DNA from 4 places in the Oceanobacillus timonensis genome. Region 3 is predicted to be linked to each of the others. Evidence: riboswitches for the same ligand, from Rfam matches in the RefSeq annotation. Region 3 holds a riboswitch; each other region holds the start of a gene.
The links. Region 3 has a riboswitch for thiamine pyrophosphate ahead of B7E05_RS20205 (thiamine phosphate synthase). Riboswitches for the same ligand answer to the same signal wherever they lie in the genome.
Positions count from the first base shown of each region.

Region 1: another riboswitch for thiamine pyrophosphate. It lies ahead of B7E05_RS02165 (acetylornithine deacetylase); the one in region 3 lies ahead of B7E05_RS20205 (thiamine phosphate synthase).
Region 2: another riboswitch for thiamine pyrophosphate. It lies ahead of thiM (hydroxyethylthiazole kinase); the one in region 3 lies ahead of B7E05_RS20205 (thiamine phosphate synthase).
Region 4: another riboswitch for thiamine pyrophosphate. It lies ahead of thiW (energy coupling factor transporter S component ThiW); the one in region 3 lies ahead of B7E05_RS20205 (thiamine phosphate synthase).

Region 1 is NZ_LT800497.1:363,127-365,331, reverse strand. It holds gene tenA (thiaminase II) at 1-20, opposite strand, end outside; gene B7E05_RS02165 (acetylornithine deacetylase) at 60-1,328, opposite strand; TPP riboswitch at 1,411-1,514, opposite strand; gene B7E05_RS02160 (hypothetical protein) at 1,725-2,205, shown strand, end outside.
Region 2 is NZ_LT800497.1:1,422,178-1,424,382, forward strand. It holds gene sda (sporulation histidine kinase inhibitor Sda) at 38-217, shown strand; TPP riboswitch at 582-684, shown strand; gene thiM (hydroxyethylthiazole kinase) at 809-1,588, shown strand; gene B7E05_RS06890 (Lin0512 family protein) at 1,670-2,029, shown strand.
Region 3 is NZ_LT800497.1:4,118,786-4,120,990, forward strand. It holds gene thiO (glycine oxidase ThiO) at 1-647, opposite strand, end outside; gene B7E05_RS20205 (thiamine phosphate synthase) at 650-1,261, opposite strand; TPP riboswitch at 1,382-1,478, opposite strand; gene B7E05_RS20210 (ABC-2 transporter permease) at 1,695-2,205, opposite strand, start outside.
Region 4 is NZ_LT800497.1:3,667,106-3,669,310, reverse strand. It holds gene thiD (bifunctional hydroxymethylpyrimidine kinase/phosphomethylpyrimidine kinase) at 1-414, opposite strand, end outside; gene thiW (energy coupling factor transporter S component ThiW) at 445-909, opposite strand; TPP riboswitch at 1,045-1,158, opposite strand; gene B7E05_RS18025 (LytTR family transcriptional regulator DNA-binding domain-containing protein) at 1,273-2,205, shown strand, end outside.

The DNA.
Region 1 (2,205 bases), 3.8 Mb from region 3:
ATACGTTCTGTAAATTTCATGCTCTATGCACTCCCTTTTCTATCATTTTTATAAATGCCTTATTCCTGTTTTTCTGTTTGACACCATTTCAAAATAAATTGCAGCAGGGACACTGTATAATCTACTAACTCGTCGATATTTACCTGCTCATCTACGGCATGGGCATGCTTCAATTCACCCGGTCCATAGCAGGCTGTCGGAATCCCGTACGCTGCCAGCCAGCCGCCGTCTGTTACTGTTTCAGACATTCGGACTTTCGCTTCCTTGCCAAAAGCTTTGCTATGACTCTCCTGTAACATGGCAAAAGCAGCGTGCTCTTCATCTACGGAGAAAGACGGGAAAATTTCACCTCGGTCCACGATCATCGATTCGCCGCCCCATTCAAATGTTGGCAGGTTATCCCGCATCCAGACATCCGCTTCAGCCGTCTTTCGTAAATGGGACTCAATTTCTTCAGCAACCTGTTCAGCCGTCTCATCGGGATAGTAATGAACAGTAATCCATAAGCGGCATTCATCAGCAATAAAAGCAGCATGTCTTCCGCCCTCAATCACTGCCGGGTTGATCGTATTGGTTCCTGGCGGGAAGCCTGGATAGGATTTGGTCACTGCCCAATGACGCTCCAGCTCCTGCAAAGCCGTAATCAGCTTATTCATCTTTTCAATGGCACTGGCCCCTTTCATCCCGCCGCCTGCATGAATGAGCTGACGGCGTGTCCCATCATGGTGCGTGGTCGGGCTTTTCACCGTAATCCAGCCGGTAATAACGCCTCCTTGCCCGTGTATTTCACAATGGCTTGTATCTGCAACAATAGCATAATCTGCTGTATACCCGCGTTCTCCGCATTGCTTCGTCCCTGCTTCTCCGACTTCTTCCCCAATGACGGACTGCAGAATAACGTCTCCGCCAAGCTGAATCTGATGGTCATACAACAGACGCATCGCAAATAAACATGCTGCCAGACCGCCTTTCATATCTGCTGTTCCCCGTCCATATAACGTACGTCCTTCCACTGTTGGCTGAAATGGCCCATGCTTCCAGTTTTCACCTTCCTCTATAGAAGCGACATCCACATGCCCATTAAGAATCAGGCTGTTATATGTATCAGAAGCAGTCCCACGCAAACAGCCGACGACATTCGGATCATCAGGGTACACATTCCATTGATCTGTTTCAAAATGCATTTCCTCCAGGTAATTCGCAATATAAGCTTGGATATCCTCTGTATTTCGTGCAGGCGGGGCTGGTGTTTCAAAGCGAATTAAATCGCTGACAAGCGCTATTAACTCATCTTCTCGATTTCGAACCTCCTGAATGACCCTGTCCATTCAAAAAACCTCCTTTTCAGCACGCAAAAAAACCGCCTCCTGATATAGAAAGCGGCAGAAAAGTTTGATTCATTTGCCTATAGGCATATTCCGCCCACTTCCCTCCGCTAGTACGAACTAGATCAGGTTGGTAAGGGTCAAGACAATATGCCTCTCTCAGCTTAGTAAGCACCCCTAGTGGATCCATTGCGTATGTATTTATCCATTTTAGATTACCATACGGATTTGTAAGCGTAAAGCATAGTTTAAATTATATTATTGGAATCATCCTAATTATTGCAAGAATTTCAATCTATCTACAGGGAAAGTATGCCTATATCACATGTTTTCCAGCAGTTTAACTCCCTAAAAATGTTATAATAAATTTTGAAATAGTTGCAGATAAGGAAGTGAGCCATGGAACGATTTAAAAAATTAGGTGCTTATGCAATTGGGATTTTTATTTTAATCATCTGTATCACGGTGATAGCAGATGAATCAAAGCTTCTATATCCTTTATTACAGGGGAAAAACGGGGAAGAAAAAGAAGTGACCACTGTCGGTAAAACCGTATCCAGTGATTTATTTGGCAGCTTGAAATATTATGCTGTTTTAGAAGACGACGCACTCCTTCAGCTCACTCGTCATTCATCTGATCAAGAAATTTCTTTATTAACTAAACAGGAATTTGAACAGTTGGATGCCGGAGAAACGATCACGAAGAATGATTCTGGTATAACAGACGAGGATCAGAAATCACAAATAACAGAGCATCTTATTGTTATCATCGTCTTTAGTATCTATCCTTCAGGTTTTCTTGTTTATAATATTAGTCATATCCCTTTCTTTAAAAAATGGAGAGAAAAGGGTGCTACATTTTTTATATTTATTGTGTCAG
Region 2 (2,205 bases), 2.7 Mb from region 3:
CAACGGGTTCAAAAATGCAAATGTAGGAGGAATATCCATGAATAGTCTCAGGCATTTGTCAGATGCGCTTTTAAAAGAGACGCTGAGAAATGCAATCTATTTAAAATTAGAGAAGAATTTTTGTGCAACTTTAAAAAATGAAATCCAAAAAAGAAGAGAGAGGAGTGAGTACAGGCACGATGAAGACAATAGCATGACGGATATTTTTGAAAGGTGATAGCGGCCGGATATGTATAGTTTTATCACCTGGTAATCAATAATATGCTGTAATCGGAAGTAGAATCTGCAAGCCTTACATTTAGGGCTGAAAGAGGCAGTGTTCGTACTTGTAGTATACGAAACGCTGCCTTCTTTTTGTTTTATAAAAATTGATTTCATTCTTAAATGGCATGATGAAAACGGCCGGTAATTTCCTGGGAAATAAGAAGGCTGTTATTTCTTTATTTTCAACTGGAAAAGGAATCTGATGGGAATAAACCGTAACGTGATAGATTCAAACAAAGGTGGATCTAGTAATGTGCAAGTAATGTATCCCTTTACAATAATCATTTTTACTATTAGAATGAACGTAACATTGAATAGAAAACCACTAGGGGTGCCACTTGGCTGAGATAAGATTATCATCTTAATCCCTTTGAACCTGATCTAGCTCGTACTAGCGTAGGAAAGTGGAGATGGCAGACATACGGTGAATTTGTATCATTAACGTAAATGTAACCACTCCATTTTGGGGTGGTTTTTTATTTGATGTAAAAAGGTATTCTGGAAACTTCCAATTCGAGTCTATGACAGGAGGAGTTGTTTGAGTATGGATTACATCGGGAAAATAAAAGAAAAAAGACCGCTTATTTATAATGTCATCAATGAAGTAGCCACGAACTTTGCTGCGAATGGATTGATTGCCATTGGTGCTTCTCCGGCTATGTCGCATACGCCGAAAGAAGCGGTGGAGAATGCGCAAAATGCCCAAGCGGTTGTGTTGAATCTCGGAACACTGACGGAAGAACGTGCAGAAGCTATGCTAATTGCCGGGAAAACAGCGAATGAGGAAGGCGTTCCGGTTATTTTGGATCCAATTGCTGTGGGAGGAACAACATTTCGAACAGAAGTCATTGATGAACTGTTGGAAAAGGTTCAATTTACCGCTATTCGGGCCAATGCAGGAGAAATTGCTGTACTAGGAAATGTGTTTGATTCCATGAAAAGTCCTGACTCCACCATTGCAGAAATTGATCCGGAAATTGCAAAGGCTGTAGCAAATAAATATCATACGGTCGTCATTGCAACCGGAAAAACAGATGTGATTACCGATGGCATGCGTACGACACTTTGCGGAAATGGGGACGCGATGCTGCAGAATATTACAACCAGCGGCTGTTTACTTACCTCGCTCGTCGGGCCATATGTCAGTGTTGGAGAAGATGTGTATGAAGCAAGCGTTGAGGTAACCGCAGCCTATGGAATTGCAGCGGAGTTGGCGATGAAAAAAGCAGAAGGGCCCGGTTTCTTTATTCCGGCACTGTTGGACACATTATATTTTCTGGATCAACAAATGGTAGATAAGTACAAGCGGTTGGAAGAATGGTAGTATGTATTATTTGGGAGAAATAGAATGGGCAACCATTTTTAGTTCGAAGCTATAAATAAACAAAAAGGAGAGTAAAAAAACATGGAACAAATGCTATTTATCCAGACAGGTACAGGTGTAGATTTACATGGACAAGATATTAACGAAGCTTCCAAACGTGCTGTTATCGATGCGATTCACTCTAATTCGATGCCAGGAGTTCAAAACGCGCTGCCTGACCAAGATTTAAACAATATGAAAGTAAATGTAAAATTAGGCATTCCGAGAGATGGGAATCACCTGGATGAAGAAAAAATAAAAAAATTAATACCGTACGGCGATGTGTCAGTGGAAAAGTTAGATGGCGGATTGGTTACAACCAGCGGTATCTATCTAAGTGACCAAGAGGATAAAAATGATTTAATGTATATTGTCAATGCAGTGGTCGAAGTGGGATATTAGGAAGAACGGGAAGAAAAATGAAGGAAAAACGCTTAACAGAGTTAGTATCCAATGTTTTGAGCGCAAGAAAAATTCATTCAAAATGAAAGTATGAAGCATAAATATTTATATAAGGGGAATAGTATAATAGAACCTTTATGACATTCAAACACTGGAAGTATCACTTTATTGACAGG
Region 3 (2,205 bases):
AGCAGCTCATCTCCAAACGCCCCTGTAGCAACAATGACTTGACCAGCATAATACGTTGCCTCTGTAGTCCGGACTCCATAAACTTTTCCTGCTTCCATTAACAGTTCGCTTACTTTCTCCTGCTCATGCAAAATTGCGCCATGATGACAGGCAGCCAGGCAGAATGCTTTGGTAAGATGGCGGGCAGAAACTTGTCCATCATTTGGCAGATAAAGGATAGCGCGAAGATTATCCGTCAAACTTGGTTCCATCTTTCTTGCTTCTTCTACTGACAGCAAATAGGCAGCATTATCCGCTTCTCGTTGAAACGCTGCGACGGTTTTCAGCTTGTTATATTGTTGCTGATGAAAGGCAAGCTTCATGATTCCCTTATGCCTATACTGGATATCAATTCCTGCTTCTTCCCGCAGTTCCTCGGATAAATCCTGAAATAACGCCCTGCTCTCCTGCGCAAATTGGAATAAAGGACTATCTTCAGCAAACTCACCTTGCGCCCCTAGCATACCCGCTGCGGCACTGGAAGCTTCACAACCAACTTGATTTCTCTCTATAATCAGTACCCGATAACCTCTTTTCACCAGCTGATAAGCAATGGAACAGCCAATGACTCCGCCGCCTACAATAATTTGATCGAATTGTTTATTCACTGTTAACCTCCTTCCCAAGTATTCAACACGTGGTGGTAAGCTTTGGCCATTTGGATCGGATCATCTGCCTGCCAAATCCCAGACATCACCGCTATTCCAGCTGATCCAGCTGCAATTACTTCTTTCGTTCGCTCGGGCGTCATCCCGCCAATCGCGTATACCGGCACAGATAACGTGCTGGTAATCTCCTGAAGTTCAACTAATCCCCTGGGGTGCTGATTTGGCTTAGACATACTGGAATAAACATGACCGTATAATAGATAATCTGCTCCCTCTTGCTGTGCCTGTTCTGCTTCTCGTAAAGAATGGACAGACTTTCCTACTTTCAAGCCAGGGAAGTTTCCTTTCACAAGGGAAACAGGAGGGCTGTGATATGCCAGCTGAACCCCTGCACACTGCTTCATAACAGCAATATCTATCCTGTCATTGACAATTATTTTTGCTAATGGAAATCCGATGTTTTTTAATGCTCTAATGATTTCCAGCATGTCTTTGGCTGTTTTGTTCTTTTCTCTGATGTGCAAATAATCAATACTCTTGTAAATCCGCTTTATTATTTGCAAATGGTGGTTGGAAAAATTGCCATCACTGATCAGATGCAGCTGTTTGCTCATCCTCTGTTGCCCTCCTTTACTCAATTCCTCCAGGCTGATGGAAGAAACGAAAAAGACCACTTATCCGAGTAGGACAAGTGGCCTTGATTGTATAAAAATTCAACGATTGAATGATATATCATCATGTTCCTGCCACTTCCCTACGCTAGTGTTAACCAGATCAGGTTCAAAGGGTCCGAAATATTCGTCTCAGCCAAAGGCTCCCCTAGTGTTGCTTATTTAATTTTCAGATTACAATTAAAGCATAACATATTATTTTTTATTTTCAAATATATTTTTCCAAAAGTGTTTGGAGGATTTCAAGAGATACAATTGTTGTGTCCTCCATACCTGACACCTTTTTCGAAACACAAAACAAGTTGGTCAAATAATGTAATATCATCCCCTATTGCCATTTTAAACAATAGGGGATTCATACATATATTTCTTTCTGCTATTCCGTCAATCCTTCAATTTCCATCTCTTCAATGGTCGCTGTTTCATTATCATCCATCACCTGTGCTTCTGCATTAATATGATCTCCTTTTTCCAGAAAGATTGCCAATGGAACCTTGCTAGAGTTTACAGTGTAAATGGTGGTATCATCTTCCAGTAAGAATTGAACCATTTGACCTTGTTCTGTTGAGCTTATTTGCACACGGTCAACCGTTCCTTGCACAGATTCGGTAACAGTCTCATCCGTAGCCTCTGCATTTCCAGGATCCTGTGACAAAGCCATCCGATAGGATTCCAGAGCAGCATTCGCCGTATCTCCAAATACAACAAAATCAGAATCATCCGCCTTAATATATGCATACTGCTTGTGCAGACCGTTCGGATCCAGTACATTGACGACCCAAGTCGGGTTCCCATCAATATTATACAGTACAGGCATAGAACCTTCCCATTTCTTCTCCGGAAATTCCTTATTAACGATTTGTTTTGCTCCGTCACTATCCATAATG
Region 4 (2,205 bases), 450 kb from region 3:
TGGTGTTACAAGCGTTGTTAAAGGGAGAAGGTATTGTCGTAAATAGTTACGACCTTCTTCATCTATTAGAGAATCTCCGCTGGTAGCGACCATTACTGGATCCATTACATATGGAGCATCAACCTGTTCTAATTTTTTAACGATTAATTCCATCATGGGCTTGCTTGCAATCATTCCTGTTTTTACCGCATGAATCGGCATATCTTCTATAATGACATCCAGCTGATCCTCAATCATAGAAATTGGCATATGCTCTACGGAACGGACCCCTGTGGTATTTTGCGCCACAACGGATGTAATCACGGACATCCCATAAGTTTTCAGTTCTTGAAATGTCTTTAAATCAGCTTGAATACCAGCACCTCCGCTAGGATCTGTGCCGGCAATGGTTAATGCACAACGAACCGACTTCATTATAAAAACCTCCTTCATAGAATTAAAGATTTATTTTGTTAAAGAAAATTGCCGTGCCGGGATACGGCTGACTAACAACCACCCGATCAATGCACCGGAGACACTGCTTACAATAAACGGCGGAATAAAAGCAAAAGCCCCTGCAGAACTTCCCATAAGCAGGTTAGCGATAGGAACAGCAAAGAAGGAACCAATTATTCCTGTACCAATGATTTCTCCTAAAGCTGCCATCGGATATTTATACGTTTTTTGATACAATACCCCAGCAACAAAAGCTCCAATCATCGCTCCCGGAAAAGCAACCAGTGTCCCCAATCCTAAAAGGTTCCTGAGCAGACTGATCATCAATGCGACAATCACCGCAGGACCTGGACCGAGCATAATGGCGGCAATCACATTAACGGCATGCTGGACAGGATAAGCTCTGGCAACACCGGCAGGAAACCAGAGTAACTGCGAGCCAATCGTTCCAATAGCTACCAGTACGGCCATCATTGTTAGTAAGCGTGTACGTTTTTTCAATCTAATCATCTCCTTTTACTTAGGAAAATGAAAAGGGAACTACTTTGTAAAAAAATAAAAAAATCAGGCTTTGTCGGGAAGCCTGATTTGGTATACTGAGAGTAATCATAAATGGATTGACTACTTCCCTACGCTGGTATTAACCAGATCAGGTTTATAAGAGTCGGAAAGTGAGCATGCTTTCCTCTCAGCCCGCCATGTTGGGCTCCCCTAGTAGTTGCTTTTCATCATTTTCTTTGATTCTACTGTATCAGAGATGGAGCAATTTGTCATGAATGAATCATCAGATTACAGGCTGATCTACAGGAAAAGTTATTAGTAGAAAGAGGTTAAAGCATGTTAAGAATAAATGGTATGGAATATCGTCAGGGAGACCAAATATTATTTCCAAAGATAGATATCGAAGTAAAATCTGGAGAAATAAAAGCTGTTCAATCCACCGTTAATATTCGTTCGGTATTACTGCAGATGATTATCGGAAAAGAAAACGTTCGAAGTGGATCGATTCAGATTCAGCATCAGACATTACAAGCGGACAAACAGAAATATTTTTCATCGTTAGGTATTTGCTGGTATGAAGAAGAGGTTTATGAACGGCTGCAAGTGCAGGAATATCTAAATTTTATAGGTTCTTTATTTCAAAGCAAGGCGTCAATCAAAGAAGTTCTTTCGCAAATTCAACTGGAAGAAAAAGCAAAATGGAAGATACACCAGCTCAATCGTTCCGAAAAACGGCGTGTTCAGTTTGGAAGAATATTCATGCAGGAATCAGAAGTTGTCATTCTTGAAGAGCCGGAAGTAAATATAGATTTAGAAACCAAACGTGTTCTGCATCAATTTGTCGAATTGATGCAGGAGCAGCAAAAGGCGGTACTGATTTTTACAACAAGTACGGAGAGTGCCATCACCATTGCCGATACTGTCTATCGCTTGGATGAACAAGGAATCCGTCAGATAGAAGTGGAAACGGAGGGAAATAAACGTTCAGAAACCATAGAAACAGATGGCACGGAAACAGCAGAAGAAGCGGTTCAAGTAAAGCAAACTTTTCAATTAAATAAAATTTCCGCAAAAGTAGAGGATAAAATTATTTTATTTGACCCGCAGGAAATTGATTATATCGAAAGCCAGGATGGACAATCCTATCTATATACCCGTGGAGAAGGATTTCCGACAGGCCTTACCTTAAAAGAATTGGAACAGCGCCTGTCTCATCAGGGATTTTTTCGCTGTCATCGCTCCTATATAGTGAATCTTCAAAAAATAAGA